4 regions of the Geodermatophilus sp. SYSU D00079 genome follow, and region 2 is predicted to be linked to each of the others. Evidence: predicted binding sites of a transcription regulator. Region 2 holds the regulator's gene; each other region holds the start of a gene.
The links. The regulator LexA, encoded in region 2, represses DNA repair genes until DNA is damaged. The targets are predictions, from matches to a motif close to TCGAACANNTGTTCGA.

Region 1 (7,279 bases), on a different contig from region 2:
TTGCCCCGCCGGACCATCGCGTCGTCGCGGCCGTCGGCGCCGAAGGAGCCGTCGGGACGGACGAAGTCGCCGAGGTACACCTCGTCGCCCGGGTCGCCGAACCAGTACTGCTCGACCGCGACGCCGGAGGTGTTGCCGGCGCCGGAGAGGAAGTAGTGGTTGCCCGCCCCGCCGACGGGGTCGCCCTGGGCGGACGCCGCCGGGACGCCGGCCCCACCAACGCCGACGGCCAGGACGACGGTCAGCGTGCCCAGCCGCCGCAGCGTGCCGCCCGGGCGCGGGGAACCGCACCCGCGCGCTGTCGCGTCCATCTCGCCGTTCTCCCCGTGGTTCCACCGTTCCGGTCGCACCGGCGGCAGGTGGTCGTGCCGGCCCTGGACGCGTCATGGGCCCGCAGCGGGGCCCACCCATCCGGCACGGCGCCACGTGCCCGAACGGCGGGGACACGTCCGACGACCCGCTGCCGGGCTCGGCCATGGTGGCACGGACGCCTCGCGACACGGCGCCGACACGACCGAGTCCCGATGGCGGGCGGACGACCCGCCCCGCGCTCAGTACGGGGGCGGGGTGCTGACTGCGGTGAGGCCGGCGGGGGTGGTGACGGTGAGGGTGCCGTCGTCGGTGAGGTGGTGCCTCCAGCCGGGGGCCTGGTGCTTGCCGCGGTGGTGGATGGTGCAGTAGCCGACCAGGTTGGCCGCGCTGGTGGGGCCGGCGGGCCAGGGGCGGGAGTGGTCGAGCTCGCCGCTCCGCGGGACGCGGCGGCGGCAGCCGGGGAAGCGGCAGCGGCGATCGCGGGCGCGGACGAACCGGTCGAGGGCGGCGCCGGGCCGGTAGCCGGCGGCCGGGCCTGGGGCACGCAGGCCGGGCCGGCCGGTGAGGTCGTGGCTGCAACCCTGCGGGCGGCGGCGGCAGGGCGGGGTGCCGCAGTGCGCCGCGCGGCGCAGGCCGGGTGCATCGGTGAGCGCCACCAGCGCACCGGTGAGGGCGTCGGTCAGGGCGATGCGCGGCCGGTCGGCCAGCCCGCCGCCGGCGGTGGCCGCGAGCAGTCCGGTCAGCTCGTCGCGGGCGGTCTCGGTCGCGGCGCCCAGGGCGGCGAGCGCGTCGGGCGCGGCGGAGACCGCGCCGGCGGGGCTCGCGGTCCAGGCGGTCTCGTCGGCGCTGTCGGCGGCGCGGGCGGTGCCCACCATCCGCCGTGCACGACCCAGCGCCTGCTGGGCGGTGTGCAGCGCGGCACCGGCGTCGTCGACCGCGCGGTCGGCCGCCGCCCACCACTCGACCCGCTCCGGTGGTGCCGAGGTGGCCGGATCCGGATCAGGGGCGGGATCGGGCGGCGGAACCCCGTCCGCACACCCATCGGTGCCGGCCGGAGCGCCGAGCCCGCCGGAGGAGGACCAGTCGGCTGCGGCGTCGGCGCCGGTCCGCTGCTCGTCTGCGGCCGCCTCGCTGCTGCGGTCCGGTTGACCGCCGTCGGGCCGGTCGGGTCGTGGCTCGGGTTCGCTGTGGACCTCCTCGCCGAGGACGCGCCGCTCGAGTTCGGCCCACCAGCGCTCGAGTTCCTCCTGCTCGGCCTGCTGCCACGGGAGCTCCGCCGCGTCGACCGTGGCGTCGCGTGGGCCTGCGCCGAGGGAGTCAGCGGCGGTCACCGCGCGGGTGGAGGTGCCCGCCGAGGCGGCCGCCGGGGAGCGCTGACCGGCGACGGCGCGCAGCAGTTGGCGGACCATCTCCGCCGGGACGACCTGGCCGTCGACCTCGCCGGGGGTGTCACCGCCGAGCAGCGTGCCGATCGAGGCGACCACGGTGAGCAGGACCTGCACCGGCGGCAGGTCGCTCTCGCCGGGACGCAGCACCAGGTCCAGCAGGCAGTCGACCATCCTCTGCCCGCGACTCCGCCCGTCCCCGGGATCGGGATCCAGGGCGTCGGCGCAGGCACCCAGCGCCCGGTACAGCGCCTGCGCCTCGGGCATCGTGCAGACCACGGTTAGCGCCGCCATCCCCTCGGTCCGCTCCGGGCGCAGGCTGATCCCGCGCTCGCGCAACGCCGCCGCCAGCCGCCGGGCGGCCGCGCGGGCATCGCGCTGGAGCACCACCCGGCGGGCCTTGGCGCCCAGCTGCGCCGGGGTGGTCACCGACCGGCCGCCCATCCAGGCCAGCAGCTCGCCCTCCACCTCCGCCCGCAACCGCTCGTCGGCGATCGGCGCGACCTTGTCCAGCAGGTGCCACAGGTGGCCCGTGTGCAGGACGCCGGTCTCCAGGGCGGCCAGGGTCGCCGGCAGCCGGTGCACCAGCGTCAGCGACCGCTCCAGCAGCTCCTCGGCCGCCGCCGCGGTGATGCCCAGCGCCAGCGACAGCTCCGGCGCCGCCCACTCGCTCACCGCCCGTAGCACCTCGGGTCGCGCGGCCCACCGCTCGGCGCTCATCGCGCCGGGCTCACCCTGCTGGCGATCGACGCACGCCGGCCGCGACGCGGCGAACTCCGCCACCGCCCGGGCACGCACCGCGGTCTGCCGCCCGATCTCCCGGTCCGCCGCCTGCACCGCACCCAACGGCCCCGACGCCCAACCGACCGCTGGCACGCGGAGGGCAGCGCCGGGCGATCCGCCCGACTCGACCCGGTCCGCCGCAAGCTCCACGGTTTCGATCATATGTTCGAATCGACACGTGCCACAACGCCTGTGGACAGAGAACTGCAGCTCAGCCGCGTGGAGCACCCATCACGGGAGTCGGGGCGGCAGGATCGAGAGGCCTCCCGCGTCTCACAACCGCCGGTAGTTGGTCGGCGCGTTGCGCGGACCGAACCGCGGGGCGCGCGCGACGCCGCCGGCCAGCAGCAGCCGCACCACCCGCTGGCGCTGGCCGCGCCACGGCTCGAGCAGGGCCATCATCGCGTCGTCGTCGGTGCGGGCGGCGCCGGTCAGCGCGAAGCCGACCTGGTTCTTCAGGTGGTAGTCGCCGTAGCTCACGGTGTCGGGGCAGCCGAACACCCGCTGCACCACCTCCGCCGCCGTCCAGACGCCGATGCCCGGCACCGACTTGAGGCGACGCTGCAGGTCGGCGCAGTCGACCGCCACCTCCGGCTCCAGCCGGGAGGCGACGCCGGCGACGGCGCGCAGGGCGCGGCGGCGGGCGCCGTCGAGGCCGCAGCGGTGCCACTCCCAGTCGGTGACCTCCAGGACCCGCCGCGGGGTCGGGATGACCTTCATCCCCTCGGGCGCAGGGCCGGGGGCGGGCTCACCGGCCAGCCGGATCAGTGCCCGCCACACCCGGTGCGCCTCGACGACGGTGACCTTCTGCTCCAGGACGGCGGGGACGAGGGCGTCCCAGGTGCGACCGGTGCGGCTCAGCCGCAGCCAGGGCGTGGTGCGGTGCAGCCGGGTGACCAGCGGGTGCCCGCCGGGATCCAACTCATCCGGCCGGTCGTCGGCGCCGAGCCAGCCGGGCACCGCGGCCCCGGCGCGCTCGGCGCCGGGGCCCCACGCGGTCACCCGCACCTCCCCGGCGCACACGACGATGCGGACGGTGGCCGGCCCGTCGACGGTGCTCACGGTGCGCCAGGTCGCGCCGTCGACGTGCCGCAGCGTCGGGTCGCCGGCGCTGCGCTGGTGCGGGAAGAGGGTCCGGCGGAGGTCCAGCGGCCAGTCCGGCCGCCAGACGTCGGTGAAGACCGGCGCCTCGAGGGTCGTGCTCAGGTGGTGCTCCCCGGGGAAGAGGGACGGACTGTCAGCGCGGCGCCATCCGGAGCGCGCCGTCCATCCGGATGACCTCGCCGTTCAGGTAGCCGTGCTCGACGATGTCCAGGGCCAGCTCGGCGAAGTCCGACGGGCGGCCCAGGCGCTTGGGGAAGGGTATGCCCGCCGACAGGCTCTGACGGGCCTCCTCGGGCAGGCTGCCGAGCAGCGGGGTGTCGACCAGGCCGGGGGCGATGGTGCACACCCGGACGCCGACGCCGGAGAGGTCGCGCGCCGCCGGCAGTGTCATGCCGACGATGCCGCCCTTGGACGCCGAGTACGCGATCTGCCCGATCTGCCCGTCGTAGGCCGCGATGGAGGCGGTGTTCACCACGACGCCGCGCTCTCCGTCCTCCCCCGGCTCGGTGGCGGCCATCGCGGCGGCGGCCAGGCGCAGCACGTTGAACGTGCCGACCAGGTTGACCATCACGGTGCGGACGAACGGGTCGAAGTCGTGCGGCACGTTCCCCTTGCCGACGGTGCGCTGCGCCGTGCCGATGCCGGCGCAGTTGACCGCGATCCGCAGCGGCCGGTCCTTGCCGGTGGCCTCGGCGACGGCCGCCTCCACCGACGCGGGGTCGGTGACGTCGGTGCGGACGAAGGTGGTGTGCCCGCCGAGCTCGGCGGCCAGCTCCTTCCCGCGGTCCTCCTGGATGTCGAGGATCGTAACGGCCGCCCCGCGGGCGACCAGGGCGCGGGTGGTGGCCTCGCCGAGGCCGGAGGCGCCTCCGGACACGACGGCGGCGACGTCGAAGCTCTTCATGCTGCGGACCCTAGCCGTGCGCGGGGCCGACGGTCCGCCCGCGCGGCGGGGCGGGCACGGGCACCCCCGTACCCTGCGAAGGGGTATCTCCGAGAGAAGAGGCAGGGCATGTTCGAGACGCTGACCGGGGACGTCCAGGGGCCCCTCGAGGTCAAGGGTTCCGTCAAGGTCGAGGGAACTGTGCACGGTGGTGCGGTGGTCACCGGCCGGTTCGAGCTGAACGGCACCTGCAAGGGCCCGCTCGAGGTGCGACTGGACGGCCAGGCCGAGGTCCGCGGAATCGTCGAGGGCGACGTACACGCGCGCGGCGGGAAGCTGCGGCTCAGCGGCGTGGTGAAGGGCAAGCTCGGCGTCAAGGAGGGTGCGGACGTGCTCGTGGCGGTCGGCACCGTGCTCAACGGCCGCCAGCTGCTGCCCGACGGCTCGTTCAATCCTCTCCCGGGCGAGGGCACATACCGCATCCCTCGGGACGCCGCGATGCTGCGCCCCACCCAGAACGGCCCGTGGACGCCGGCGGAGTGAGCCGGCCGCCGCGCTGACGCCCCCGCCTCGGGGGGACAGCGGCACCCCGACGAGAAAGAGGGCGGTTCCCCTGAAGGGACCGCCCTCTTCGCGTCGGCGGGTCAAGCCACCCGAACCGGACACATGCCCTGTCGGCGAACTAGCGACCGCCCGTCTTTCGTCACGCGACATGTCGCTCTGTGAGACATCGCACACCGCACATCCCAGGAAACGTCCGAACCCCCGCTCGGACCGGCAGGTCCGAGCGGGGGTCCGTATGTGGCGGTCGGGCGCAAGGAAGAACACGGCGACCCCCCGCCCGCCGCAAGGATGTGCGGAACCCCCGTCCGTGCCCGGAGGCACGGACGGGGGTCCGACGGGTTACTGCGGTGGTGCGGTGCCGCTCTCAGCCCGAAGGCTCAGTGCGACGTGGGTCGAGGATCAGCCGAAGTTGCGACGGACACCCAGGCCGTCACCGGTGATCTGCAGCGGCTCGCCGGTGCCCTCGTAGGTCGGGTCGCCGTCCTCGTCGAGGATGACCTCACCCTTCAGGTGCTCCATCACCGACTCGCCACCCTTGTAGGCGGGCAGCAGTTCCCCGCCGACGTAGGTGAGCTGCTCGCCACCCTTGAAGTAGATCGGGTCGGACTTCTTGTCAGCGTCGAGGTCCGCGACCTTCTTGGCGTCCACAGACTTCGCCGTGTAGGTGTACCGGTCCTCGTCGTCCATCCCAGCGGCAACAGGGGCCCAAGCGAAGTTGGCGGCATCCGAGACCTCGAGGTCCTGGAGCTTGGCCCACTCGGCTCGCGCCGCCGTGGCCTTGTCCTCAGCGTCCTTCGCCGCGGCGTCGGCGTCGGCCTTCACCGTCGGGTTCGGGGAAGCCTTGACGCGCTCCGCCTCCCACGCAGCCGCCTTCTCCACCGCAGTGGCGGCCGCAGCATCAGCGTCGGCCTGCGCGGTCTTGGCCACGCCGTACTGAGTGTCGACAGCCGCGCTGACGTAGCGCCAGGTCGGCATGACCTGGCCGGCACGGGCCACGACGGCGTCCCCGGCCTTAGCCCGGTCAGCGGCGTACTTGTCGGCTGCAACGTACTCCGGAGCCGGCAGCGCCGGCGGGGTCGGCGTGGTGAAGACGACCTCGCCGTCCTTGTCCAGCTTGTAGTCGGCAGTCGACTGCGTCAGGACCGTGTCACCAGCGCGAGGACCGAAGTTGCCCGCGACAGCAGCCGGGACATCGACGTAGGTGGCGAGCTCGCCATCAACGCGGACGCGGAGCTCACCCTCGCGGTGGACCTGGGTCCAGCCCTTCTTGACGCTGTACTTGTTCGACTTGCCGGCCAGGTCGACATCAGGGTAGTTCTTGTTGTCAGCGTCGAGCTGGCCCCAGGTCATGGGCTTGCCATCCTCGCCACGCTTGTACGAACCATCCTCGAGCACGACCAGGTCGTCCTTGTGGTGGATGATCTCCGTGCCGTCAGCGGCGTAGGTCAGCTCCGTGCCGGCAGCGTCCACGCGAGGCTCACCGCCCCGGTAGGTCACCCGGTCGCCGGTGACGAAGACCTTCTCCTCGCCGCCCTTGGCCGTGACCGGCTTGCCGGTCACCGGGTCCTTGACGGGCTTGCCGTCGACCCAGTTGATGATGGTCTCACCAGCCTCGTAGGTGGCCGCCTTGTCCTCGTAGTAGGTGGCCTCGCGCACCTCGTCGATGATCGGGTCACCGTTCTCGTCGACCATGTCGGTCGGCAGGGAGACGACGAAGACGTTGTCGTCCGGGTTGCCGTAACCGAAGACGCGGTCGGTCTTCAGCGGGCCGGAACCGAGCTCGGAGGAGAGGTGGTACTCGAAGCCGCGCCGGACAGCCAGCTGGTCAGCACCGTCGCCACTCTTGCTCTCAGCGGCGTTCGACCAGTCGCCGACGAGGATGGTGTCGTTGGCCTCGCCGAAGACGAAGGTGTACTCGGCCTTGCCGCTCTCCGTGTCGTTCTTGACGTGGTAGGTGGCGCCACGACGGACGATCAGGGTGTCCTTGTCGTCGTTGTCCCAGTCACCGACCAGAACGGTGTCACCGGCGTCGCCGTAGTAGAACTCCTTGTCGGCCTTGCCGCTCTTCTGGTTGTCGTTCTTCACGAAGAACTTGTTGCCACGACGCACGGCCAGGCTGTCGACGCCGTCGCCGTCCCAGTCGCCAACGAGGACCTCGTCGCCGGCGTCGCCGTAACCGAAGACGTTGACGGTCTTGCCGTCCTTGTCGGCCACGTGGAAGCCAAAGCCACGGCGGATCATCGGGGTG
Region 2 (7,279 bases):
CCCTTGGGGTCGCGGCCGGGGTCGTCGATCTCCTCGTTCGCGCCCAGGCTGCTGCTGCCGCTCTCGGTCATCTGTGGCCTCCTCGCGTGGTCGTCGTCCGCCCCTACCCGGACCGGCCCCGGCCACGCGTCACCTGCACCGGGATGGTCCCGGGGCGCCGCGGTGTTGTACCCGGCGATGACAACTCAGGTGCCCAGTCTGCTGGGCCGTGCCACGCTGGAGACGATGACGACAGCACAGAACCGCGCCGTCTCGGACGACGCCGGGGAGCGGGCCCTGCGGCCCACCCCCGTCGACGAGTCGACCCGTCCCGCACCCGCCGGCCAGTGGGACGAGCCGGACGACACGACCGGCTCCTACGAGCTCGAGGCGCGCGGTGCGCTGCGCCGGGTCGCCGGCCTGTCCACCGAGCTCGCCGACGTCACCGAGGTCGAGTACCGCCAGCTGCGCCTCGAGCGCGTCGTGCTGGTCGGGGTCTGGACCGAGGGGACGCAAGCCGACGCCGACCGCTCCCTCGCCGAGCTCGCCGCCCTGGCCGAGACCGCCGGGTCGCAGGTCCTGGAGGCGGTCAGCCAGCGCCGGGACAAGCCCGACGCCGGCACCTACGTGGGGTCGGGCAAGGCGGCGGAGATCCGCGACATCGTGGCCGCCACCGGCGCCGACACGGTGATCTGCGACGGCGAGCTGACGCCCGGCCAGCTCAACCAGCTGGAGAAGATCCTCAAGGTCAAGGTGGTCGACCGGACCGCGCTGATCCTCGACATCTTCGCCCAGCACGCGTCGAGCCGGGAGGGCAAGGCGCAGGTCGAGCTCGCCCAGATGCAGTACATGCTGCCGCGGTTGCGTGGGTGGGGTGAGTCGCTGTCCCGCCAGGCCGGTGGCCGCGTCGCCGGCGGTGGCGGCATCGGGACCCGCGGTCCCGGTGAGACCAAGATCGAGACCGACCGGCGGCGGATCCGCGCGCGGGTGAGCAAGCTGCGCCGGGAGATCGCCGGCATGGCGACCGCGCGGGCCACGCAGCGGTCCAGCCGTGGGCGCAACGCCGTCCCGAGCGTGGCGATCGCCGGCTACACCAACGCCGGCAAGTCCAGCCTGCTCAACCGGCTGACCGGCGCCGGCGTGCTCGTGGAGAACGCGCTGTTCGCGACACTCGACCCGACCGTCCGCCGGGCGCAGTCGCCCGACGGCCGGGAGTACACGCTGACCGACACGGTGGGCTTCGTGCGCCACCTGCCGCACCAGCTGGTCGACGCGTTCCGGTCGACCCTGGAGGAGGTGGCCGCCGCCGACCTGCTGCTGCACGTCGTCGACGGCTCCGACCCCGACCCGCTGGGTCAGATCGACGCCGTCCACGTGGTCCTCGGGGAGATCGACGCCGCCGCGGTGCCCGAGCTCATCGTGGTCAACAAGGTCGACGCCATGACCGAGGACGACGTCCTGACCCTGCGGCGGGCGCTGCCGGGCGCGGTGTGGGTCTCGGCGCGCACCGGCGAGGGGATCGAGCAGCTCCGGGAGATCGTCGCCGCCCGGTTGCCGCACCCCGACGTCGAGGTCGACGTGCTCGTCCCGTACGACCGCGGCGACCTGGTCGCGCGGGTGCACCGGGACGGCGAGGTCCTCAGCGAGCAGCACGAGGACGGGGGCACCCGCCTGACCGCGCGGGTGGACGGCGCCCTCTCCGCCGCCCTCGAGGAGTTCAGCGCGCCGGTCGCCTGACCGTCGCCCACCCCGTGGCACCGGCCGCCCGGCCGGTGCCACGGGCGTGTCCGGGGCCCCTCGGCCGGCGCGCCTCGCCCGGTCGGGCGAGGTCACGAACACGTCACGGGCCGGTACCGTGAGGCGCGTGACCAGCGGCGCGGTACAGCGGCGGCCCGGGGCCGAGCTGTCCGGGGACGGCGCCCGGCCCGCGCCGCACCCGCGCGTCGTCGCGCCCGGGCGCCCACCGTGGTGGCTGCTCACCACCGCCCTGCTCGTGACCGTGGGCGTGACCGTGGACCTGCTCAGCCGCGGCACGCTGGAGCGGATGGACCTGCGGGTCTCCGAGGTGGTCAGCGCCTGGGACCTCAAGGACTCCGCCGCCTACTGGCCGGTGTGGGCGGTGACCCAGCTCGGTGGGCGCGGCTTCATCCTCATCGTCCTCGCCGTCCTCGTCGGCCACCTCGTCTGGCGCCGGCGCACCGTCGTCCCGCTGTTGCGCGTGCTGGTCGCACTCGCCCTGCTGACCGTCGTGGTCTACGGGTTCAAGTACGGCACCGGCCGCACCGCGCCGGCCTACCCCGGGTCGTTCTTCTACCGGGACGGCGCGTCCTACCCCTCCGGGCACGTGGCCAACGCCGTCCTCATGTGGGGCGTGGCCCGCTGGCAGGCCGTCGAGTTCCGGCTCGCCCCCGCCGTCCAGCGCACGTTCCGGCTGCTCAGCGTCGCGGGCCCCGTGGCGACCGGGGTGGCCATGGTGTCGCTGGACTTCCACTGGGTCACCGACGCCGTCGTGGGTGCGTCGGTCGGCATCCTGCTGTTGGGCGTGGTTCACGGGCTGGACGCAGTCGTGCTGTCACGCTGGGTGGGTGCCCGAGCTGGCCGGCCGTCCGCGTAGCGGTGCCGTAGGGCGACGTCCGGCGGGGGCCGCCCTCGCGGTGGCGCTCGTCCTCGGTACCGCCCTGCCGGCGTCCGCCGAGGACGCGGCGCAGTCCGGCCCGTCGACGCAGTGCCAGATCACCGACCCCCGCCTGCCCGAGTTGTCCGGGCTGGTCGTGGTCGGTGACCGGATGCTGGCGATCAACGACGGCGGCCAGCAGATCGACGTGTTCGTCCTGGACGCCACCTGCCGGGTGCTCACGGTGCGCAGCGCGCCGGTGGACCCCTACGACCCCGAGGACCTCGCCGTCGGCGCGGACGGCACGGTGTGGCTGGCCGACACCGGGGACAACGAGGGCACCCGCGACACGGTGGCGCTGCTCGCGCTGCGGCCCGACGGCAGCACGGGGCTCTACCGGCTGGCCCATCCCGACGGCCCGCGGGACGTCGAGGCGCTCCTGCTGGCACCCGACGGCACGCCCCACCTCGTCTCCAAGGAGGTCCTGGGGGCCAGCAAGGTCTACCGACCGGTGACCGCGCTGGTCGAGTCGGGGACGGTGGCGCTCACCGAGGTGGCCGGGGTGGAGTTCACGCTCACCGGCACCACCGGTGGGCCGGTCGGTCGCGCCGGGCAGCTCATGGTCACCGGAGGAGCGGTGTCGGCCGACGGGAGCCGGGTGGCGCTGCGCACCTACACCGACGCCTACGTGTGGCCGCTGTCGGGTTCGGACGTCGCCGGGGCCCTGGAGGGGGAGCCGGTGCGCATGGCGCTGCCCGACGCGCCCCAGGGGGAGGCGATCAGCTTCACCGCCGACGGCAGCGGCGTCGTCGTCGCGGGCGAGGGTGTGCCGACCGACGTCACGGTCGTCCCGATCCCCGAGGGGAGCGCCTCCGCCGGTCCGGCTGCGGCATCGGCGTCGGACGGCGGCTTGCCGGGGCTGCTGACCACGTCGGACGGAGGCATCCCGCTGGTCCCGGCCGCGGTGGTCGCCGCGCTGGTCGCCACGGCCCTCGTGTGGGTGGGCGGGAGACTGCGCCGCCGCACCTGACCCATTCCCGGCGGGTGGGCCGGCGTGCACGGCACCCGTCGATCGGGTCGACCGCGGGCGCCGGTCGGGGCCGCGAGGACGGTGGCCCGGACCCCGGCTGCCCGGGTGGGACGCGGGTGCCGGTCCGCCGGGACCGTCAGGCTCCGGCAGACCGGTCCGAGCCGGGCGTCACACGCGGCGCAGCACCGTGACGACGCGGCCGAGGATGGTGGCGTCGTCGCCGGGGATGGGCTCGTAGGCCGGGTTGTGCGGCAGCAGCCACACGTGCCCGTCGCGGCGCTTGTAGGTCTTCACCGTCGCCTCCCCGTCGAGCATCGCGGCGACGATCTCGCCGTTCTCGGCGGTCGGCTGCTGACGCACGACGACCCAGTCGCCGTCGCAGATGGCGGCCTCGACCATCGAGTCGCCGGCGACCTTGAGCATGAACAGCGTGCCCTCGCCGACCAGTTCGCGGGGGAGGGGGAAGACGTCCTCGACCGCCTGCTCGGCCAGGACGGGACCACCGGCGGCGATCCGCCCGACCAGCGGCACGTACGTCGGGGCCGGGGTCTCGTCGGAGCCGGTCGCGGCCGGCTGCGGGGCCTCTCCGGAGGTGTCGCCGGGGAGGCGGACGTCGAGGGCCCGCGGCCGGTTCGGGTCACGGCGCAGCCAGCCCTTCTTCTGCAGCACCGTCAGCTGGTGGGCGACGGAGGACGCGGAGGAGAGCCCGACCGCCTCACCGATCTCCCGCACCGAGGGCGGGTAGCCGCGGCGTTCGATCGAGTCGCGGATGACCTCCAGCACGCGCCGCTGACGCTGGGTGAGACCGTCGCCGGCCTCGCCCCGGTCGGGGAACGTGCGCACGGCTGCCGTCTCGGTGGTCGCGGGCCGGCCCGCCGCCCTCCGGCGGCTCCCCGACGCACCACTCTTCTCCGCCACCGTCGCCTCCTCGCCGGCTGCCCGCGCAGCGCGTCTCGTCCTTCCGGGCGACCGTAGCGCGCCGGACGCATCGGATCAAACACGTGTTCGAAGTGGCCGGTGGGTGCGGTGGCTTTCGTCGGAGCCATCCGGTAGACATCGCACAGACATCCGGGTCGAACACCTGTTCGATGGTCCGGATCAGTGAGAGGAGCGGTCGTGGCAGGCGTGCAGCAGGCGGTCCTGGAGTTCGACGACGCGGTGCAGGTGCCCTGGCGGCCCCGCCTCCGGGCGGTCCCCGCGCCGGGCGGGCACGGCTCGCCGCGCCCGCCGCACCGCTCCGCGGCCGGTCCCGCCCCGTCGCGAGCCGGGGCGGCTCGATCCGTGGCGGGCGCGGCGCGATCGGCGGGGCCGGTCCGGCCCGCGGCGGGTCCGGCCCGTCCGCCCGTGGTGCCGACTCGACCGGCCGTGGTGCCGACTCGACCGGCCCCGGCCGGTGGGGGGCGCTCCGGCGCGGCGGGCGGCGTCCGTCCGGGCGCGCGGCCGACGCGGCCCGTGCCCGGCCGTGGGGCCTCGTCGGCACCTGGCCGTCCGGCACGGGGTGGCTGTGGCCCGGCGGGCCGGCCGGTGCGCCCCGGGGTGCGGCTGACCCGCAGGGCCCGCCGCCTCTCGGTGGTCCTGGCGCTGGGGGTGGGGCTGGCCCTGGGCTCGTGGGTCGCCCCGCTGCTGGACGGGGGGTCCGGTGACCTCCGGCTGGTGGGCGAGCGCAGTGTCGTCGTGCAGCCGGGGCAGACCGTGTGGTCCATCGCCGGTGACGTGGCCGGGGGGGAGCAGGACGTGCGCGCCGTGGTCGACGCCATCGAGGAGCTGAACGGTCTCGACGGCGCCGTCGTCATCCCCGGCCAGGTGTTGCGGCTGCCCTGAGTGAGCGGCGCCGGGAGCCGGCCCGGGTGCGGTGCTGCCCAGGGTGGCCCGTCCACCTGCGGGGACGCTGCCGTGGGGCCAGGGAGCGACAAGACCCGCGGCCCATGTTCGTCAAGCTTGTGCGCCCGGTCGTTCACGGTCAGTGGTCGTCCGGCGACCTACGGTCTGGGGCGTGTCAGGGATGTCGGTCCGCCGGGAAGCGGTCTTCGCCGAGCAGTCGCCGGGTGTCGAGGTCCACGTGGACGGCGCCTGGCGGCCGGGGGTGATCCTGGGCTGGCGGCACGACTCCGGCGGCGCCTGCGAGGTCCGGGTGCGCGTCACCGTCGCCGGTTCGGTCCGGGAGTCGTGGACCGACCTGGCCGACCTGCGCCTCCCCGAGGCGGTCGCGCCGGCCGCCACCTCGCGCCCGGAGCCCACCGTCGCCGCCGCGTCGCCGACGGTGTCCTGGACGCGCGCCGCCGCCCGCGAGCGGCTGGTCGCCGGCCTCCGGCCCGCCGGTGACGGTGCCGTCGCGACCGGTGCCGAGCCGCCGCGTCGGCGGCGGCGGCACGGCGGCGACGTGACGGCCGAGCAGCCCGCGGTCCGCGCGGACGTGACCGGCCGGCACCGTGCTCCCGCCGTCACCGGCCGGCACCGCGCCGCCGACGAGAGGGGCGACGAGCCGGGGTCCCACCCGGGTGGCGGGACCGCGGCGATGCCGCTGCAGCGCGCCGAGGCCGACTGCCTGACCCGGCCCATGCGGCTGGGTGACCGGATCGCCCGCCCCCGCATCCCGCGGCCGGACGGCTCGATCCGCGCCTGACCCTCGTCGCCCTGTCGCCAGAGACGGGAGCGGTCGACCGGTACCGCGACCGACCGCGCGGCGACCCGCCATACACCCATTCCCTGCCACTGCGTGAGCGTCGCGCGGTGTGTCGCGGCGTGTCCCGGTGACGGCTGGGACAGGAGGACGCTGCTGGTCACGCGCGAGCCGGACCGGAACACGCGGGGCGTGTCCCGGCTTGCACATCTAGTGGGGGTGGTCCTAGGGTTCCCCTACATCTAGTAGTTGCACGGATGTAAGCCCGTCCACAGACCGGTCCTCAGGTTCTCCCCGCGGCGTCCACCGGATGTCCCCAGGAGGGTCCACAGCCGGTCCGGGGAGGCGTGGTGGCCGCCCGTGCCGCGGTTCGTCGGCGGGGCGGGTGAGAGCCGCGCCGGAGAGGGGGAGGAGCGGTGCGCTGCCCCTTCTGTCACAACGCCGACAGCCGGGTCATCGACTCGCGCGAGGCCGACGAGGGCGCGACCACCCGTCGTCGGCGGTCGTGCCCGGCCTGCGGCCGGCGGTTCACGACGGTCGAGGAAGCCGTCCTCGCCGTGGTGAAGCGCAGCGGCGTGAGCGAGCCGTTCAACCGCACGAAGGTCATCGCCGGCGTCCGTCGGGCCTGTCAGGGCCGACCGGTCGACGAGGACCAGCTCCAGAAGCTCGCCCAGCAGGTGGAGGACGCCATCCGGGCCACCGGGGCCGCGGAGGTGCCCAGCAACGAGGTGGGCCTGGCGATCCTGCGACCGCTGCGCGAGCTCGACGAGGTCGCGTACCTGCGGTTCGCCAGCGTCTACCGCGCCTTCACCTCGCTCGAGGACTTCGAGAAGGAGATCACCGAGCTGCGGGCCCGGCACATCGCCGCCGGCACCCTGCCGCTCCCTGGGATGCAGAACGACCCGCCGGTCGTCCGCCGGCGGGGTGCGGGGCGGGCCCAGGCCGCCCCCGACGGCAGCGTCGCCGGCACCTGAGAACTGTCAGCACCACCCGTTAGAACAGAGTGCGGCTCTCTTCCCCAGCCGCCGCGACTGCC
Region 3 (7,279 bases), on a different contig from region 2:
GGTGGGTGCGGGCACAGATCCGGCCCACCCACCCGAGGTGCTCGGGATCGCCGACCCCGGCGACGAAGGAGTCCCCGAGGAAGCACACCCGCAGGTCACGTGTCACCGGGGCATCCTCCCCGGAGCGGCTGCCTCCCCCCGCGACTCAGTGGCCCGGGCTGCCGGGGCTGGAGTGCCACAGCTTGCGGGGCGCCGCGGCCGCCCGCCGGGCCGCGGTGGCGGCGTCGTCCCCGGCGGGCCGGATGTCGGCGTAGGGCGACATCCGGAACCCGGTCGGGTGCACCAGCACCGGCTTGACCACCACCGGACGGGAGCCGCGGGAGGCCGCCGCCCCGGTGATGGCCGCCTCGGTGTACTCCCCCGCTGCGGCCATCTGCTCGGCGACCGCGGCCACGCCGCCGGCCTCCCACGCCTCGTGCAGCGCCGGCAGCTCCCACGCCCCGGTGGCCCGCAGCGACACCCCCCGCGGGCCGGTGCGGCGCAGCACCCCCCGGATGACCAGCAGCCACGAGTGGAAGACCGTGGCGGCGTAGGGCCCCTGCGCGTCCTCGAAGAACGTGGAGTCGGTGCAGCCGGTGCCGTCGTCGAGGGTCACGAAGACCACCCGCCGCCCGGACCGGATCGGCGGCGTCTGGGTGGCGACCTTGACCCCGGCGACGAGCACCTCGGCACCGCTGCGGCTGCCGAGCAGCTCGCCGGCCGGCACCGCGCCGATCGCGGCGAGGAACGGCCGGTAGAAGTCGACGACGTGCCGGCTGGCGTCCAGGCCGAGCACCTCCAGCTCCGCGCGGACCAGCTCGGCGTCGGTGAACTCGGGCAGCCCGCTGCCCGCGGCCCAGTTCAGGCCCGCCTCCTCCGGACCGTCGTCCTCCTGCCCGGGGAGCTCCAGCCCCATGAGGTCGAGGCTGAGCTGCCCGCTGGAGCCCGCCTTCGCGCCGCTGCGGCTCCACCGGTCCAGCTCACCGATCTGCAGCAGGAGGTCGCGACGGGTGACCTGCCGGCGGCTGCGGGTGGGCCGGCCGGCCTCGCGGTCGCGCACCCCGAAGCCGTAGAGGGAGTCGAAGCCACCGGCCAGCACCAGCCGCTCCACCACCGGCCGGGACACCGACGCCCGGTGCCAGAAGTCGGTCAGCGACCGGTAGGGCTGCCCGGCGACGACCCGGGCCACCTCGTCGTCGGAGATGCCCTTCACGTCGGCCAGGGACAGCCGGATGCCGTACCGCGACGGGTCGGCCATCGACGCCGGCATCCACTCCGGCCGCCGCCAGGACGGGCCCGTGTCCTCGTCCACCCCGTCCAGCCGCTCGACGCGGTAGGAGCCGGTCGAGGCGTTGACGTCCAGGCCCAGCACGCGGACGCCGAAGTTGCGGGCGTCATCGAGGATGAGCCGCTTGGGGTACATGCCCGGGTCGTGCGTGAGCACCCCGGCCAGGAAGGCCGCCGGGTGGTGCGCCTTGAGCCACGCCGACTGGTAGGTGGGCAGGGCGAAGGCCGCGGCGTGGGCCTTGCAGAACCCGAACGACCCGAAGGCGACCAGCACCTCCCAGACCTGCTCGGCCACCTCCGGCGGGTAGCCGGTGGCCAGCGCGCGCGGCACGAACCAGGCACGCACCTCCGGGTGGGCGTCGCGCTCCCCCAGCGCGCGCCGCACCTCGTCGGCCTCCGCGAGGGTGCAGCCGGTCATCCGCGCCACGACCTGCAGCACCTGCTCGTGGAAGACCACCACCCCCGCGGTCTCCTCGAGGGCGAAGGCGAGGTCGGGGTGCGGGTAGACCGTCTCCCGCCAGCCGTTCCGGGCCATGAGGAAGGGGGTGACCATGTCGCTCTTCACCGGCCCGGGCCGGAACAGCGAGATGTCGATGATGATGTCCTCGAACGTCTGCGGCCCGAACTTGCCGACCAGTTCCCGCTGGCCCGGCGACTCGATCTGGAACATGCCGAGGGTCCGGGTGCTGCGGATCAGCTCGAACGTCGTCGGGTCGTCGCGGGGCACCGCGTCGATGTCGACGGTCTCCCCGTCGACCCGGGCCACCTCGTCGAGGGCGTGCGCGATCGCCGACTGCATCCGGATGCCGAGCAGGTCGAGCTTGAGCAGCCCCAGTTCCTCGACGTCGTCCTTGTCGAACTGGCTCATCGGGTAGCCGAGGTAGCTGTTCTCCACCGGGGTGCGGTCGAGGAGCGTGGCGTCGGAGAGCAGCACCCCGCACGGGTGCAGGGCGATGTGCCGGGGCAGGCCGTCGAGCCGGGCGACGAGGTCGAACAGCAGGTCGAGGTCCCCGGACCCGCCGGCCCGCCGCGACCCGAGCCGGCTGGCCCGCAGCTCCGGGAGGTCCTTGAGCGCGGCGTGCACCTGGTTGGCCCGGATGTGCGGGAAGGCCTTGGCGACGGCGTCGATCTCCGCCGGGGGCAGCCCCAGCGCGGCGCCGACGTCCCGGATGGCGTGCCGCACCCGGTAGGTGTCCATCATCGAGATGCAGCTGACCCGGTGGGCCCCGAAGCGGTCGATGACCGCGTCGTAGACCTCCATCCGGCGCGCGGACTCCACGTCGATGTCGATGTCGGGCAGCTGGTGGCGCAACGGGGAGAGGAAGCGCTCCATCAGCAGGCCGTAGCGGATCGGGTCGACGTCGGAGATGCCGAGCAGGTAGGTGACCAGGCTGCCGGCCCCCGACCCGCGCGCCGCCGCGCGGACCCGCAAGCTCGTGATGAGGTCGACCACGTCGGCGACGGTGAGGAAGTAGGACGGGTAGCCGAGGGCGTCGATGACCCCCAGCTCCTCCTCCAGCCGCACGCGCACCCGTTCGGTCAGGGCCATCCCGCGCCGGCCCAGCCCGGCCTCGCAGCGGGCCCTCAGCACCTGTGACGGGCTCATCCCCTGCTCGGCCGGGGTGGTGACCACGTCGAGCTCGGGGTAGCGGACGGTGCCGATGCCGAGGTCGGCCCGGACGTCGACGGCGCACTGCTCGGCCAGCCGGGCGGTGCGCTCCAGCAACCGCAGCACCGCGTCGCGGTCGGGGCCGACGAGCTCCTCGGCGACCTCGGCCATCTCCTTGCCCGACTTCAGGTGGCCCTCGGCCGTGCGCCGGTCGACGTGCCGGGTGTCGAGCGGGACCAGCCGTCGCGCGGCGTCGAGGACGTCGGCAGTGGGCGCGTCGAGGGCGTCGACGTAGCGGACCGCGTTGGTGAGCACCACCGGCACCCCCTCGGCGGCGGCGAAGCGCATCAGCGCCCGGGCCCGGGCCCGGTCGCCCCGGCCGCGGTGGTGCACCACCTCCAGCACCAGGGACCCGGCGCCGAAGACCGCGCGCCAGGCCGCCAGCCGCGCGGCGGCGACGTCGGCCCGGCCGGCCGCCAGTGCCCGCCCCACCGGTGAGTCCGGGCCCAGCAGCGCGACCAGCCCCGTGGCGTGCTCGGCGGCCAGCGCCAGCGAGCTCACCGGCTCCCCGCGCGTGCCACGCAGGTGGGTGGCGCTGGTGAGCCGGCACAGCGAGCGCCAGCCGGCGCCGTCCCGGGCGAGGAAGGTGACCCGCGGCAGCCGCGGGTCGACGCTGGCCCCGCCGCGGGCCGGCACGCGGCGCCCGGAGCCGGCGCGCCCGGCCGGTGCCTCCGGCCGGCGTGCGCGGGTCAGCCCGGGTGGGTGCCCCTCACCGAGGGCCGGCGCCAGCGCGGGTGGCACGGTCGAGTCGACCGACGGGACCACCGCCAGGTCCACCCCGAAGACCGGGCGCACGTCGGCCGCCCGGCAGGCGAGAGCGAACTTCACCGCGCCGTAGAGCCCGTCCCGGTCGGTCAGCGCCAGGGCGCGCATGCCGTGCTCGGCGGCCCGGTTCACCAGGTCGGCCGGGTGGTTGGCCCCGTACTGCATGGAGTAGCCCGAGGCGACGTGGAGGTGGACGAAGGGGTCGGCGCTCACCTCCGGCGACGGTGCTCGGAGCCGCCGACCACCCGGGGGCGCGCCCGACGGGGCGACTCGGGCTCGGGCGTGCTGCCCAGGCTGCTCTCGACCACGGCGAGGAAGGCGCGGACGTCGCGGACGAGGTCGTCGGCCTCGCGCTCGGTGACCGCCCGGGACAGCCCGGCCTCCGCGGCGGCGCGCTTGGCGGCGCCGGCGGCGAAGAAGGTGGCCCACTCCCCCAGCTCCGGGGCGACCTGACCGAGCAGCACCCAGGCGCTGCGCGGGCGGCGGCGGCCGCCCTCCGGACGGGTGCGGGCGGCCAGCACCGCGGCGGCGGCGCGGAGCGCACCCAGGTGGGCGGTGGCGTAGCGCTGCCGTGCGTCGGTGCTCGCTGCCGCCTCCGCCAGCGCCCGGGTGGCCTGGCCGAGCAACTGGACGGCGGCCGGGGGCAGCGCCGGGGGCAGGGGCAGCTGGTCGGCCATGACGCGGGCGGCGCCCATCAGTCGTGCACCCGCACGAGCGACCACCGGTTGGCCGTCGGGTCCCAGGACAGGTCGAAGACCCCGGCGAAGCTCATCCGGGACCGCCCGGCCCGGACCGCCTCCAGCCGCCACACCTCGCGGGTGGCGACCAGCTCGGCGGAGGCGCCACCGGCCACCCCGGCGTCCCACCAGGGCGCGGTCTCGACCCACGAGTCCAGCAGCTCCCCCACGACGTACCGCGACTGCCCGCGCCAGAACTGTGCCGGGCCGAGCGGCCCCCGCTCCACCTGCACCTCCTCGCCGACCCGACCGCCGACCCCACCCAGCACCCGGCTCATGACTGACTCCCCACCGCTCTGCGCCGCCCGGCCGGCCCCGGCCCACCGCACCGGGTGGGGAAGGACCCAGGTGCGGTGGGAGGCCGGCTCGTCGTTCGAACGCGTGTTCGAACGACGACGAGTAGACCCGACACCGCCGACGGCGTCAAGCGGTACGCGCGGGCATGGGGGGACGCCGCAGCTCGCGCGGCGGCGGGCGGTCCGCGCCAATGGCAGGATCGACTCCATGAGCCGACCCGAGCACCCGCGGGTGGCCGCCATCGCCCGGCTCCTCGCCGAGTCGGGCGCGGCCGGGCAGGTGCGCGAGCTGGCCGACAGTGCCCGCACCGCCGCCGCGGCCGCCGCGCAGCTCGGCGTCCCGGTCGGTGCGATCGCCAACAGCGTGGTCTTCGACGTCGACGGCACGCCGCTGCTCGTGCTCACCAGCGGCGCCCACCGGGTCGACGTCACCCAGGTCGCCGCACTGCTCGGGGTCCCCGGCATGCGGCCGGGCTCACCCGAGTTCGTCCGCCGGCACACCGGGCAGCCGATCGGCGGCGTCGCCCCGATCGGCCACCCCGAGCCGATCGGCACGCTGGTCGACATCGAGCTGGCCCGTCACGAGCGGGTCTGGGCCGCGGCCGGTCACCCGCACGCGGTCTTCCCCACCACCTACGAGGAGCTGCTCCGCCTGACCTGTGGCACGGCCGCCGAGGTCGGCAACGGCCCCGTCGCCCCGGTGGAGGTGGTCTCCCCGTGACGGGCACGACCCCAGCCGCCCGGGTCACCGAGCTGCCCACCACGTGGCTGCGCGACCACATGCACGACGCCCTGGCCATCTACGGCGCGGCCATGGGGTACTCGCCGTCGGTCGTGGCCGGCCGGTACGGCTACGCCATCCAGCACACCGAGCGGGCCGGGTTCCGGGCCGTGGGCGCCTTCGTCGCGACCCCCGAGGGCGAGCAGCTGGTCGGGTTCGGCTACGGCTACCTGGTGGCCCCCGGGCAGTGGTGGCACGACCAGGTGCGCGCGGCACTGGACCGACGGACGGCGAAGCGGTGGCTGCCCGGCGCCTTCGAGGTCTGCGAGCTGCACGTCCACCCCGACCACCAGAGCCGCGGGCTGGGCCGCCGGCTGCTGCACGCCCTGCTGGCCGACCTGCCCTACCCGGCGGCGCTGCTGTCGACCCCGGACAACGACACCAAGGCCTTCCGGCTGTACCACGCCGACGGCTTCGTCGACCTGGCCCGCAACCACCACTTCCCCGGCGACTCGCGGCCCTTCGCCATCCTCGGCGCCCGCCTCCCGCTGCCCTCCCCGGCGCCCCGCTCCGACCGCGCGTGAGGGGCGACGCCACCGTCGACGCCGTCGTCGTCGGCGCCGGGCACAACGGGCTGGTCGCCGCCTGCTACCTGGCCCGTGCCGGGCTGGCCGTGGAGGTGGTCGAGTCCGACGAGGTGCTCGGCGGGGCGGTCTCCACGGTCGAGCGGTGGCCCGGCGTCCGCGTCGACCGCGGCTCGAGCGCGCACGTGATCATCCGGCAGAGCGGCATCGTCGAGGAGCTCGACCTGGCCGCGCACGGGCTGCGTTACCTCGACTGCGACCCCTGGGGATTCGCCCCCGCCCCCTGCCCCGGCGCCCCGGGTCCCGACGGCCGGCCCCTCGTCCTCTCCGTGGACCTCGACGCCACCTGCGCCTCGATCGCGGCTGCGTGCGGCGCCGCCGACGCCGCCGCCTACCGGCGCTTCGTCGAGGTCTGGGCGCCCCGCAGCCGCGCGGTGGTCGCCTCCTTCGGCCGCCGGCCCACCGCCGCCGGGCTGCTCCGGTCCTTCTGGCCGCTGGGCGCCCCGGCCGACGGGCGGCCGCGCACGCCCGGCGGCGACCTCGCCGTCGACTTCCTCGGGTCCGGCGACGCGCTGCTGGACCGCTGGTTCACCAGCGAGCGGCTCAAGGCGGCCCTGGCCTGGTTCGGCGCGCAGTCCGGTCCCCCGGTGTCCGAGCCGGGCACCGCGGCGATGGTCGCCTGGGCGACCCTGCTGCACGACGTCCCGCCCGGGCACCCGGTCGGCGGCTCCGGCGGCCTGACCGCCGCCCTGCGCCGCCGGCTGGAGGCCGACGGCGGGCGGGTCACCCTCGGCGACGGCGCCGCCGGGCTCCTGGTCGACGACGGCCGGGTGGCCGGCGTGCGCACGACGTCGGGACGGCGGATCGCCGCACCCGTGGTCGTGGCCGCCTGCCACGTGCTGGCCACCCGCGACCTGGCCGGCGACCACGCCCCACCCGCCCTGGCCGAGGCCGACCCGCCGCTGGGCAACGGCTTCGGGCTGGTCCTGCGCGCCCTCACCGACTCCCCGCCGGTCTACCCGGGGGTGCCGCAGGAGCTGGCGCAGGGCGGGTTGCAGCTGCTGTGCACCGACCGCGCGCAGCTGGCCGCCGCGCACGGCGACTGGCGGGCCGGCCGGCTGCCACGGGAACCGGTGCCCCTGGCCATGTGCTTCTCCGCCACCGACGACACCCTGGCCCCACCCGGGCAGCACGTGGTCACCGTGTGGGGGCAGTGGTACCCGTACGCGCCGGCCGACGGC
Region 4 (7,279 bases), on a different contig from region 2:
CGCCGTGACCCCCGACGTCTGGCTGCTGTGCGCGGTCGCGGCGGTCGTGGTGCTCCTGGCGGTCTGGGCGGGCTGGACGCTGACCCGGTTGCGCCGCCTCGAGGCGCGCGCCGACCGCGCCTGGACCGCCCTCGACACCCAGCTGCGGCGGCGGGCGGGGCTGGCCGCGGAGCTGGCCCGTGAGCACCCCGCCGCCGTGGGGGAGGAGCGCGCCGCCCGGCTGGCCGCGGCGGCCGCCGGGGCGCGCACGGTGCCCGCCGGTGACCGGGAGCTCGCCGAGAACGCGCTGGGCCGCGAGCTGCGCGACCTGCCGGCCGACCTGCCCGGTGTGCCGGCCGCGCTGCGCGCCGACCTCGAGGGCACCGCCACCCGCATCGGCCTGGCCCGGCGGTTCTACAACGACGCGGTCCGCGACACCCACCTGCTGCGCACCCGCCGGCTGACCGGCCTGCTGCGCCTGCACGCCTCCCGCCCGCTGCCGCGCTTCTTCGACATCGAGGACGGCCTGCGCGAGGTGACCGGCAGCGCCTCCGGGGGCGGTCGGCCGCGGTCCTGAGGGCCCGTAGCATCCCTGCCGCACACTCCCGTCGAGCCGTGAGGCAGCATCCCGTGGCAGAGCACAGCACGACCGACCCCCGTACCACCGGCTCCGGTGCCGGCACCGGCACCGAGGGCGTCAAGCGCGGCATGGCCGAGCAGCTCAAGGGCGGCGTGATCATGGACGTGGTCACCCCCGAGCAGGCCCGCATCGCCGAGGACGCCGGCGCCGTCGCCGTCATGGCGCTGGAGCGGGTCCCGGCCGACATCCGCGCCCAGGGCGGCATCGCACGGATGAGCGACCCGGACATGGTCCAGGGGATCATCGACGCGGTCTCCATCCCGGTGATGGCCAAGGCGCGCATCGGGCACTTCGTCGAGGCGCAGGTCCTGCAGAGCCTCGGCGTCGACTACATCGACGAGTCCGAGGTGCTCACCCCGGCCGACGAGGCCCACCACATCGCCAAGAGCGGGTTCACCGTGCCGTTCGTCTGCGGCGCCACCGAGCTCGGCGAGGCGCTGCGCCGGATCGCCGAGGGCGCGGCGATGATCCGCTCCAAGGGCGAGGCCGGCACCGGCAACGTCGTCGAGGCCGTGCGGCACGTGCGGGCCATCCGGGCCGGCATCCGGCGCCTGGGCACCCTCGACGAGACCGAGCTCTTCGTCGCCGCCAAGGAGTTGCGCGCCCCGTACCCGCTGGTCGCCGAGGTGGCCCGGCGGGGGGAGCTGCCGGTCGTGCTGTTCACCGCCGGCGGCATCGCCACGCCGGCGGACGCCGCGATGATGATGCAGCTGGGTGCCGAGGGCGTGTTCGTCGGCTCGGGCATCTTCAAGTCCGGCGACCCGGCGCAGCGGGCCGCGGCCATCGTGCAGGCCACCACGTTCTTCGACGACCCGGACGTCATCGCCAAGGTCTCCCGCGGCCTGGGCGAGGCCATGGTCGGCATCGACGTGGCCACGCTGCCCGAGTCGGGGCGGTACGCCACCCGCGGCTGGTGAGCGCGGCCCCGGCGCCCGCCCGGGGTCCTAGTCTCTCGCCGTGGCCCTGGAGACCCCGCGCGTCGACGACCGGCCCGGGGGGACGCGCCGGGTCCCGGGTCGCATCGCCGGGCTGGACGTGGCCCGCGGGCTCGCCGTCCTCGGGATGTTCGGCGCGCACCTGGGGACCATCGAGGACCTGAGCTGGTCGCCGTCCACGTGGCCCGCGGTGGTGGAGGGCCGGTCCTCGGTGCTGTTCGCCACGCTGGCCGGGGTCTCGATCGCGCTGCTGTCCGGCGGTGTCACCCCGGCCTCCGGCCGCGAGCTCGCCCGGGCCCGCACGCGCATCCTCGTCCGCGCGGCCTGGGTGTTCGCGATCGGCGGGGTGTTGGAGGTCCTCGGCACGTTCGTCGCCGTCATCCTCGGCGTCTACGCGGTGCTGTTCGTCCTGGCGCTGCCGTTCCTCCGGTGGGCCCGCCGCTGGCTGCTGCTCCTGGCCGGTGTGATCGCGCTGGCCGGGCCGTTCCTCGTGCTGGAGATCGGCCAGTGGGTCACCGCCCAGGACCGCTCGCGCTCGGCACTGGCCGCCCTGACCGTCACCGGGACCTACCCGGCGCTGATCTGGTGGGCGTTCGTGCTCGTCGGCCTCGCCGTCGGCCGCAGCGACCTGCGCTCGGCCCGGGTGCGCGCCACGCTGGTGGCCGGCGGGGCCGCCGCCGCCGTGGCCGGCTACGGCGGCGGGTGGCTGAGCACGGCGTGGGTGGACGTGCGCCGCCCCCTCACCGGCATGCAGCAGGGCTTCGGCCGGGACGGGGCGTGGGAGGCGGCCTGGTTCGCCGGCGCCGGGCCGCACAGCGGGACGCCGTTCGAGTTGGTGGGCGCCGCCGGGGTCGCCGTCGCGGTCATCGGGCTGTGCCTGGTCCTCGCCGACCTCCTCCCGTGGCCGACCTGGCCGGTCGCCGCCGTCGGGTCGCTGGCCCTGTCGGTCTACGCCGCGCAGCTGGTCGCCATCTGGCTGCTGGACCTGCCCGTCCGGCCGGGCTGGGACGTGTGGGTGCGCTTCACCGTCACCGCCCTGGTCGTCGCGACGGTCTGGCGGCTGCGTCTCGGGCGGGGTCCGCTGGAGCGGCTGCTGACCTGGAGCTCGACGCGGGCAGCCGGGCCGTAGCCTGGGCAGTCGTGCCCGAGACCCGCGTTCCGCTCATCGGCGTGCTGGCCCTGCAGGGCGACGTCCGGGAGCACCTGGCGGCGGCACGGGCGCTGGGCGCGACGGCGGTGACCGTGCGCCGTCCCGAGGAGCTGGCCGGCGTCGACGGCGTGGTCCTCCCCGGCGGCGAGTCCACGACGATCGGCAGGCTGGCCGACCGGTTCGGGCTGCTGGGGCCGCTGCGCACCGCCCTCGCCGGCGGGCTGCCGGCCTACGGCTCCTGCGCGGGGATGGTCCTGCTCGCCGACCGGCTGCTCGACGCCCCGCCCGGTCAGGTGACCGTCGGCGGGCTCGACGTCACCGTCCGGCGCAACGCCTTCGGCCGGCAGGTGGACTCCTTCGAGTCGGAGGTGGCCCTCGAGGGCCTGGCCGGGGGGCCGGTGCACGCGGTGTTCATCCGGGCTCCGTGGGTGGAGCAGGCCGGACCGGGGGTGCAGGTGCTCGGGCGGGTCGTCGGCGGCCGGGCCGACGGTAGGATCGTCGCGGTCCGCCAGGGGAACCTGGTGGCCACCAGCTTCCACCCCGAACTGACCGGGGACCGCCGGGTGCACGCGCTGTTCGTCGACATCGTCCGCCGTCACCTGGACCAGAGGGCCGGCGTCTCCGCCGGGTACGAGAGGGGTACCGAGCCGTGAGCGGCCATTCCAAGTGGGCGACGACGAAGCACAAGAAGGCGGGCATCGACGCCAAGCGCGGCAAGCTGTTCGCCAAGCTCATCAAGAACATCGAGGTGGCCGCCCGCACCGGGGGCGGTGACCCCGCCGGCAACCCGACGCTGTTCGACGCCATCCAGAAGGCGAAGAAGAGCTCGGTGCCCAACGACAACATCGACCGGGCGGTCAAGCGCGGCGCGGGCCTGGAGGCCGGTGGCGTCGACTACCAGGGCATCACCTACGAGGGCTACGCCGCCGGCGGTGTCGCCGTCCTCATCGAGTGCCTCACCGACAACAAGAACCGGTCGGCGATGGAGGTGCGCACGGCCATGACCCGCAACGGCGGGTCGATGGCCGACCCGGGGTCGGTCGCCTACCTCTTCTCCCGCAAGGGCGTCGTGGTGGTGCCGAAGACCGACACCGCCGACGAGGACACCGTGCTCATGGCCGTGCTCGACGCCGGGGCCGAGGAGGTCCGCGACCAGGGCGACTCGTTCGAGGTCGTGTGCGAGCCGGGCGACCTGGTCGCCGTGCGCACTGCGCTGCAGGACGCCGGCATCGACTACGACTCCGCCGAGGCCGGGTTCGTGCCCAGCGTGACCGTCGAGCTCGACGAGGAGGCGGCCGGCAAGGTGTTCCGCCTCATCGACGCCCTCGAGGACTGCGACGACGTGCAGAACGTCTACGCCAACTACGACGTGTCCGACGAGGTCCTCGAGCGGGTCGGCTGAGGGCACCCTCCCGCGCACCCCGCGCGCCCGGGGTGGGCCCGCGGACGGGCGGGGAGGCGTGTCCTCCCTGATCCGTCGGCGGCGGCGGTTAACCTCGGTCGAACACCAGTTCGGCCGAAGGGGGGCGCCATGCGGGTGCTCGGGATCGACCCGGGCCTCACCCGGTGCGGGTGGGGCGTGGTCGACGGGCGGCCCGGCGCCCGGCCGGTCGCGGTCGGCGTGGGCGTGGTCCGCACCGCCGCGGAGCTGGACCTGGAGCTGCGGCTGCTGGAGCTGCACACCGCGGTGACGGCACTGCTGCGCGAGCACCGGCCCGACGTCGTGGCCATCGAGCGGGTGTTCACCCAGAACAACAAGGGCACCGCCACGGGCACCGCGCAGGCGGCGGGTGTCGCGGCGCTGGCCGCGGCCCAGGCCGACCGCCCGGTGGCCTGGCACACCCCGAGCGAGGTCAAGGCCGCCATCTCGGGCAGCGGCCGCGCCGACAAGGAGCAGGTGACCCTCATGGTCACCCGCGTGCTGGGGCTCGCGTCCGCGCCGAAGCCCGCCGACGCCGCCGACGCCCTGGCCCTGGCCGTCTGCCACGTGTGGCGGGGCCCGGCGCAGCAGCGGCTGCGGGTGGCGGCGCTGGCCGGCGGCATCGGCGCCCCGGTCCGGTCCAGGACGTTGCCGCGGTGGACGGGCGTGTCGCGGTGAGCGGCCCGGGGAGCGGACCGGGCACGACGGGAGGAACGCAGTGATCGCGAGTGTGAGCGGCCGGGTCGCGGCCGTCTCGCCCGACGGCGCCGTGGTCGAGGTCGGTGGCATCGGCCTGGCGGTGCAGTGCACGCCGGGGACGATCGCCCGGCTGCAGGTGGGGGAGAGCGCCCGGCTGTCGACCAGCCTGGTCGTCCGCGAGGACTCCCTCACGCTCTACGGCTTCGCCGACGACGACGAGCGCCAGCTGTTCGAGCTGCTGCAGACCGCCAACGGCGTGGGCCCGCGGCTGGCCCAGGCGGTGCTGGCGATCCACCCGCCGCGCGAGGTCCGCCGGGCGGTCTCGATGGCCGACGTCAAGGCCCTCATGCAGGTGCCCGGCATCGGCAAGAAGGGCGCCGAGCGGCTGATCCTCGAGCTCCGCGACCGGCTCGGTGCCACCACGACCGACACCCAGCTGGACGGGCCGGCGGCCGCCGGGTTGCCCGCGGTCACCCCGGTGGCCCCGTGGCGGGACCAGCTCGCCTCGGCCCTGGTGGGGCTGGGCTGGACGAGCAAGGAGGCCGACGGCGCCGTCGCCGCGCTGGCGCCGATCGCCGATGAGCAGGTCGTGGCCACCGGGTCGGTGGAGGTCGCCGTCCTGCTGCGGCAGGCGCTGCGGATGCTGGGCCGGCCGTGAGCGGGCCGTTCGACCGGTCGCTCCCGGCGGCCGACGCGGGGGCCGGCCGCTACGACCCGGTGACGGCCGAGGCCGGTGACGAGGAACGCGTCGTCGAGTCCGCGCTGCGGCCGCACTCCCTGGCCGACTTCATCGGCCAGCCCAAGGTGGCCCGCCAGCTCGACCTCGTCCTGGAGGGTGCCAAGCGGCGCGGCCGGCCGCCGGACCACGTGCTGCTGTCCGGGCCCCCCGGGCTCGGCAAGACCAGCCTCGCGCTGATCATCGGCTCGGAGCTCGGCACGGCGGTGAAGATCACCAGCGGTCCGGCGATCGAGCGCTCCGGCGACCTGGCCGCCATGCTGTCCAACCTCGGTCCCGGCGACGTGCTGTTCATCGACGAGATCCACCGCATCGCCCGGCCGGCCGAGGAACTGCTCTACATGGCGATGGAGGACTTCCGGGTCGACGTCGTCGTCGGCAAGGGGCCCGGCGCGACCGCCATCCCGCTGGAGATCAACCCGTTCACGCTCGTCGGGGCCACCACCCGCGCCGGCCTGCTCACCGGCCCCCTGCGCGACCGGTTCGGGTTCGTCGGGCAGATGGAGTTCTACGAGCCGGCCGAGCTGCAGCAGGTGCTGGCCCGCAGCGCCTCCCTGCTCGGTGTCGAGCTGACCGAGGAGGGGTCGGCGGAGATCGCCGGGCGCTCCCGTGGCACGCCGCGGATCGCCAACCGGCTGCTGCGCCGGGTGCGCGACTTCGCCGAGGTCCGGGCCGACGGCCGGGTGACCCGCGAGGTCGCCGAGGCCGCGCTGGCCCTGTACGACGTCGACCACCTGGGTCTGGACCGGCTCGACCGCGCCGTGCTCGAGGCGCTGGTCATGCGCTTCGGCGGCGGCCCGGTCGGCGTCGCCACGCTGGCGGTCGCGGTGGGTGAGGAGCCGCACACCGTCGAGGAGGTGTGCGAGCCGTTCCTGGTCCGCGCGGGCCTGCTCGCCCGCACACCGCGCGGTCGGGTGGCCACCGAGGCCGCCTGGCAGCACCTGGGCCAGCCGGTGCCGCGGGGTGGTGTCCCGCTCGGGCGCGTCACAGCAGACCCACAGGCCCCCGAGCCGTCGTCAGAGACCCTCTTCGACGCCTAGACTGCGGAGCGCTGGCGCGCAACCCGTCCGGCCGCGGCCGCGCGCGTCCCGCCCGGTCGCCGCGCCCGGAGGTCTGCGTGCCCCGCAGACCGACGCACCCGAGCGGTTCCGTCCCGGACCGCACCCACCGCGCCCGCACCGCGCGGTAGAGAGGCACATCAGTCGTGGAGCAGTACTTCCCGCTCGTCCTCCTGGCCCTGGCCTTCGTCCTGCTCATCGTCCTGCCGGCCCGGCAGCGCAAGCGGATGCAGGCACAGGCCCAGGCGATGCAGGAGTCGCTGACCCCGGGCACGCCGGTGATGACCACCGCCGGTCTGCACGGCACGGTCGCGGGCCTCGGGGACACCACCGTGGACCTGGAGATCGCGCCCGGCGTGGTCGTCACCTTCGCCCGGCAGGCGGTCCTCGAGGTCCGCAAGCCGGCCGTCGCCGACCCGACCGCCACCGACGGCCCCGCCCTGCCCGGGGACGAGGCGACCGGCCCGGCCGACGGCGGCCCGGCCGGCCGCGCCCACTAGGCCGGAGCGCCCCGTGGCCCAACGCCAGCTCCCCGCGCGCCGGTACTTCGGCGCCTTCCTCCTGATCGTGGCCGTCCTCTACGGCCTGGTCTTCTTCACCGGCGACACCCGCACCCCCCAGCTCGGGCTGGACCTGCGCGGCGGCACGACGGTCACCCTCAC

Region 1: the regulator LexA is predicted to act here: its motif matches at 2,635-2,650, upstream of ACI79E_RS04690 (DUF222 domain-containing protein).
Region 3: the regulator LexA is predicted to act here: its motif matches at 4,811-4,826, upstream of ACI79E_RS10045 (DUF6504 family protein).
Region 4: the regulator LexA is predicted to act here: its motif matches at 4,205-4,220, upstream of ruvC (crossover junction endodeoxyribonuclease RuvC).

What each region holds. Positions count from the first base shown of each region.
Region 1 is NZ_JBJGZS010000003.1:205,309-212,587, forward strand. It holds gene ACI79E_RS04685 (SGNH/GDSL hydrolase family protein) at 1-311, opposite strand, end outside; gene ACI79E_RS04690 (DUF222 domain-containing protein) at 552-2,534, opposite strand; gene ACI79E_RS04695 (DNA-3-methyladenine glycosylase family protein) at 2,754-3,542, opposite strand; gene ACI79E_RS04700 (SDR family NAD(P)-dependent oxidoreductase) at 3,718-4,488, opposite strand; gene ACI79E_RS04705 (hypothetical protein) at 4,597-5,010, shown strand; gene ACI79E_RS04710 (hypothetical protein) at 5,431-7,279, opposite strand, start outside.
Region 2 is NZ_JBJGZS010000013.1:62,440-69,718, reverse strand. It holds gene ACI79E_RS12720 (hypothetical protein) at 1-71, opposite strand, end outside; gene hflX (GTPase HflX) at 226-1,716, shown strand; gene ACI79E_RS12710 (phosphatase PAP2 family protein) at 1,844-2,593, shown strand; gene ACI79E_RS12705 (hypothetical protein) at 2,634-3,623, shown strand; gene lexA (transcriptional repressor LexA) at 3,792-4,541, opposite strand; gene ACI79E_RS12695 (LysM peptidoglycan-binding domain-containing protein) at 5,148-5,444, shown strand; gene ACI79E_RS12690 (hypothetical protein) at 5,617-6,246, shown strand; gene nrdR (transcriptional regulator NrdR) at 6,660-7,217, shown strand.
Region 3 is NZ_JBJGZS010000009.1:85,626-92,904, forward strand. It holds gene ACI79E_RS10030 (GDSL-type esterase/lipase family protein) at 1-106, opposite strand, end outside; gene ACI79E_RS10035 (DNA polymerase III subunit alpha) at 146-3,913, opposite strand; gene ACI79E_RS10040 (SAV_6107 family HEPN domain-containing protein) at 3,910-4,395, opposite strand; gene ACI79E_RS10045 (DUF6504 family protein) at 4,395-4,715, opposite strand; gene ACI79E_RS10050 (YbaK/EbsC family protein) at 4,942-5,454, shown strand; gene ACI79E_RS10055 (GNAT family N-acetyltransferase) at 5,451-6,038, shown strand; gene ACI79E_RS10060 (phytoene desaturase family protein) at 6,035-7,279, shown strand, end outside.
Region 4 is NZ_JBJGZS010000006.1:10,550-17,828, forward strand. It holds gene ACI79E_RS07440 (hypothetical protein) at 5-556, shown strand; gene pdxS (pyridoxal 5'-phosphate synthase lyase subunit PdxS) at 610-1,536, shown strand; gene ACI79E_RS07450 (heparan-alpha-glucosaminide N-acetyltransferase domain-containing protein) at 1,577-2,683, shown strand; gene pdxT (pyridoxal 5'-phosphate synthase glutaminase subunit PdxT) at 2,695-3,357, shown strand; gene ACI79E_RS07460 (YebC/PmpR family DNA-binding transcriptional regulator) at 3,354-4,106, shown strand; gene ruvC (crossover junction endodeoxyribonuclease RuvC) at 4,236-4,802, shown strand; gene ruvA (Holliday junction branch migration protein RuvA) at 4,843-5,481, shown strand; gene ruvB (Holliday junction branch migration DNA helicase RuvB) at 5,478-6,599, shown strand; gene yajC (preprotein translocase subunit YajC) at 6,764-7,117, shown strand; gene secD (protein translocase subunit SecD) at 7,131-7,279, shown strand, end outside.